One region of the Sulfitobacter alexandrii genome, then DNA from elsewhere that is predicted to be linked to it. Evidence: riboswitches for the same ligand, from Rfam matches in the RefSeq annotation. Region 1 holds a riboswitch; the other holds the start of a gene.
What was found. Region 1 has a riboswitch for thiamine pyrophosphate ahead of BOO69_RS15005 (YkoF family thiamine/hydroxymethylpyrimidine-binding protein). Riboswitches for the same ligand answer to the same signal wherever they lie in the genome.

Region 1 (2,199 bases):
TCCGGACTGGCCGACAAAGGCCATCTTCTCGCCCGCGCCCACGGCAAGCGAGATGTCCTTGAGGATGGGCCGGCCCGCGCCATAGTCGAATTGGATGTTCTCGAACCGGACTTCACCCCGAAAGGCGGGCGCGACCGTGGCCCCGGGTGAATCGGCCACGTCGGGTTCCGTCGCCATCAGGTCGAGATATCGGCGAAAGCCCGCGATGCCCTTGGGATAGGTCTCGATCACCGCGGCGATCTTGTCCAGCGGGCGAAAGAACACCGTCACCAGCAGGAGGAACGCCACGAACCCGCCTGTCGTCAACGCCCCCTGCAGCACGAATGCCGCGCCGGCGACCATCACGACAACCTGGATCAGACGCATCCCCATGTAGTTGAGCGCCGATGACCCTGCCATCAGCTTGTACGCCGCGAGTTTCGTCTTGCGATAGCCGCTGTTGTCCCGGGCGAACAGCGTCGCCTCGTGGTCTTCGTTGGCAAAGGCCTGAACCACCCGGATACCGCCGATGTTCTCTTCCAGTCGTACGTTGAAGTCGGCGACGCGGGAATAGATCGACCGCCAGGTTCGCGTCATCCGCCCGCCGTAGACGGTCACGATGGCAACGCAGACCGGTACGATCACGGCCGTGATGAGCGCCAGTTCGACATTGATCGTCAGCATCAGGGCGAAGGCGCCCACGAAGGTCATGACCGCGATGAACAGGTCTTCGGGGCCGTGGTGGGCCACCTCCCCGATCTCTTCGAGGTCTCGCGTGACCCGCGCCACCAGTTTGCCGGTGCGGACCTTGTCGAAAAAGGAGAACGACAGGCGCTGGAGATGCGCGAAGGCACGCCGACGCATCTCCGTCTCGATGTTGATGCCGAGCATATGACCCCAGTAAATCACGACGGTCATCAGGACGGCATTCAGCAGGTAGATGAACAGCAGCCCCACCGCCGCCAGCAGCGTCATGCCCAGGTCACCGCGGGGCAACAGCACGTCGATGAACCCCTTGATCGCCAGTGGAAAGGCAAGCTCCAGCAGCCCGGATACCACGGCACACCCGAAGTCCAGCCAGAACAGCTTTTTCCAGGGGCGGTAATAATCGAAGAAGTTACTCAGCATCGGAAAAGCCCCGGCAGATGGCAAGACAATCAGGATCGGCACCAAGGAGATCGGGACCCGCCGGTTCGGGTTAATAATGTTGATGTTTTTTGTAAACTATATTTTCTGCCCCTTGCGGAACGGGCGCATTCGGGCCTGTCCCAAAAATTCCGGCAGGCACCCTGTTGACTTGCCGGGCCGCAGAAGACACGGTGCCCGGACATAACCAGGGGTGCTCCGTTCAGGGGCTGAGATGCGCAACCGCGCGAACCCTTCACAGCTGATCTGGATAATACCAGCGGAGCGAGGAGCCAGCATGTTCATAGGCGCGCAAGTGTCACTTTACCCCATGACGTCCGATTTCGTGGATGTCATCACCTCCGGGCTCGAGGCCCTGTCCCCCTACAGATCCGACCTGAAGATCGAGACCGACGACATGTCGACCTTGATGGTCGGCGCGCCGGAAACCTTGTTCGGCGCCATCCGCGACCTGTTTGCGGCGTCCGCCCGCAGGCCGGAACACGTGACGATGCACGTCACCCTGTCGCGCGGCTGTCCGGGAGAAGCGGACGATCCCGCCTGCCGGTGCGAGGTGCTGGAAAAGGCCCAGGACGAGAGCCTTGAAGAACGCAAGATCAAAGCGGCGGCGGCCGTCCGGTCCGCGCCGGAAACCGGTGTGGACATCGACCTGCAGTTCTCGCTCTATGTCATGGGCAGCGGCAACCACATGGAAGAGATCTATGGCTGCATCGACTTCCTGAGGTCGAGCGGCTGCTTCCACAAGACCAAGAATTTCTGCACGCGCTTGCGGGGCGACGCCGGCGCCGTGTTTGAAACCTTGCGGCAGGCGTTCCTGCGCTTCGGTCCGGCCGAGGGTCATGTCACCATCGACATGACCGCTTCTGCCAACAGCCCCAGCCTGACCTGATCCTCCACGGGTGCGCGGTGCAACCCCACGGGGATCGCGCCGCCGTCCGGTGAGCCATGGTGGTCTTGCGACATATCTTTCCGGCCGGCGTGCTGGCGGTGGCCTTCTTCGGGGGCTGGGAGGGCTACGTGGCTTTTGCGGGCCTGTCGCCGCTCGTGCTCCCGGCCCCCAGCGACGTGCTGAAC
Region 2 (2,199 bases), on a different replicon from region 1:
ATCGGCCATCATCGGCAGGAGCACCCCGACCGGAGTCGCCGGTACCGCCCGAGGCCCGGCGACGCTCATGATGTCCTTGGCTCGGACCGGCTGCGTGCGACCCTGGTCGATCAGGCGCCGAAACGCCGCGAGATATCCACGGTCGAGCCGAAGCGCATCCTCGCGCGCTCGGTCGATCAGGTGCATCTGGAAGATCACGCCAAGATAACGCCCCTCGACCCCGGTCACCGGAAGCGAGGTAAAGCGATGATGTCTGAACAGGTCCGCAATCTTTGACAGCGGAGTGTCCGGGCCAATGGTCACCAGATCACGCGACATGACGTCGGTCGCCAGAAGCGGACCTGTCCGGTGCGCGGCGGCCTGCAACTCGGCCGCGCCGATCAATCGCGCCAGATCCTCGACACCCGAGTTGAACGACTGGCGATAGCGATCCAGAAGCTCCGTCAGTTCTTCTCGGGACAGCCCGATGCGCTTGGCGGGATCGGGATCTTCGGTGCGGTGGCGACTTGGCTCATCGAACTGGCGGAATGGATATCTGCGCCCCGTGAGCCGGGCGTAGATCGCAGCACAGACGAACAGCGCGAGGGTGCCCGTGGCGACGGGCGCGATCGCGAACCAGAGTCCAAGTCGCTCGACCGCCTCCGGGCTCATCGTCGCTGTCATGGCGACCGCACCCGCCGGGGGATGGATCGCGCGACACAGGATGCCGACCGTAATCGTCAGCCCGACCGCAAGGGCGATCCGCAGGACAGGGTCAGCGACCACGGAACAGACCACCACACCGACCAGTGCCGCGAGAGTGTTGCCCACCACCGCCGACCACGGCTGCGCCAACGGGCTGTTGGGCACTGCGAACAGCAGGACCGACGTCGCACCGAACGGGGCAATCAGGTAAAGGCCAAGCGTCAGGTCGACCACGGGCGACAACAGGAATGCGCCCGTCACCCCAAGCCCGATCAGGGCGCCGATCCCGGCGCGAAGGGCTCCGGCTGGCGAGGGGCGGCCAATAACCGGGCCAAGCGAACGGAACAGGGACTCCATGACTGCTGCCTTGTCTGTTTTGCCTAAAGTTTCAGCAAGCGACGGCAGTCGCAAGCACATCCGCACGGCATTGAACCGGGCGCTCAGCCTGATAAGCTGCCGCTCACCTAGGGGTGTCCCGACAAGGGGCTGAGATATCGCTGGCGATTGCAGCGCGGTGACCCTTTGAACCTGATCCGGATCATGCCGGCGAAGGGACAGGATCGCAGCGCTCTCTTGCCCTTGCCGGCCTCAGAATGACGAGGCCGCCTTGCCATATCAACCGACAGACCCGCGCCCGATCCCGGCGGCCATCGCCGTAGTCGTGCGCGACACCCAGGTCCTTCTCGTGCGTCGCGCCAATCCGCCCGATGCGGGCCTTTGGGGATTTCCCGGCGGCAAGATTGACCAGGGCGAACCCCTGTTCGACGCAGCCATCCGCGAACTGGCCGAGGAGACCGGCGTTTCCGCAGACCCGCTGCGGGTGATCACGGCGCTCGACGCCTTTGATCACGACGGCACCGGCACCTTGCGCCGCCATTTCATCCTGATCGCCGTTCTGTTCCGCTGGATCGCCGGGGTTCCGGTTGCCGCAGATGACGCGCTCGAGGCGCGCTGGATCGACCTTGCCGCGCTGACGGATGGCAGCCTCGCGCTCAGCCGCGATGTCGGCGCAGTTGCGGACCAGGCCGCAGCCCTGATGGCGGGGGCACCGACATGATCGCCAACGTCCTGACCATTGCGGGCACGGACCCGTCCGGCGGCGCCGGCATCCAGGCCGACATCAAGACCATGTCGGCGCTTGGCGCCTATGCCTGTTCGGTCGTCACGGCCGTGGTGGCGCAAAACACCTGCGGCGTTCGGTCCTTCGTAAGCGGCGTCTACGCCCCACCGGAGTTCAGCTGGACGGCTTGAAGTTCCAGGGTAGCAGCTCGTCGATCCGGTGCGCAGGATGGCCTGCCGCGATCGCCTCGAGCGTCGCCTTGAGGTAGGCGAAGGGCTCGATCCCGTTGATCTTTGCCGTGGCGATGAGCGAGGCGATGCGCCCCCAGGTGCGTCCGCCTTCATCGTGCCCAGCAAAGAGTGCGTTCTTCCGTGTCAGGGCGATCGGCCTGATGAGGTTCTCCACGGCATTGGAGTCGATCTCGACGCGGCCGTCCTGCAGGAAGGTCTGCAGCC

Region 2: linked by a shared signal. The riboswitch ahead of BOO69_RS22250 (NUDIX hydrolase) and the one ahead of BOO69_RS15005 (YkoF family thiamine/hydroxymethylpyrimidine-binding protein) in region 1 are both predicted to bind thiamine pyrophosphate.

What each region holds. Positions count from the first base shown of each region.
Region 1 covers NZ_CP018076.1:3,057,129-3,059,327, forward strand. Annotated here, with positions in the region: gene BOO69_RS15000 (ABC transporter ATP-binding protein) at 1-1,107, opposite strand, end outside; TPP riboswitch at 1,305-1,410, shown strand; gene BOO69_RS15005 (YkoF family thiamine/hydroxymethylpyrimidine-binding protein) at 1,403-2,014, shown strand; gene BOO69_RS15010 (ABC transporter permease) at 2,071-2,199, shown strand, end outside.
Region 2 covers NZ_CP018081.1:234,592-236,790, forward strand. Annotated here, with positions in the region: gene BOO69_RS22245 (HPP family protein) at 1-1,041, opposite strand, end outside; TPP riboswitch at 1,141-1,257, shown strand; gene BOO69_RS22250 (NUDIX hydrolase) at 1,292-1,741, shown strand; partial or broken gene BOO69_RS22255 (bifunctional hydroxymethylpyrimidine kinase/phosphomethylpyrimidine kinase) at 1,738-1,887, shown strand; gene tnpC (IS66 family transposase) at 1,919-2,199, opposite strand, start outside.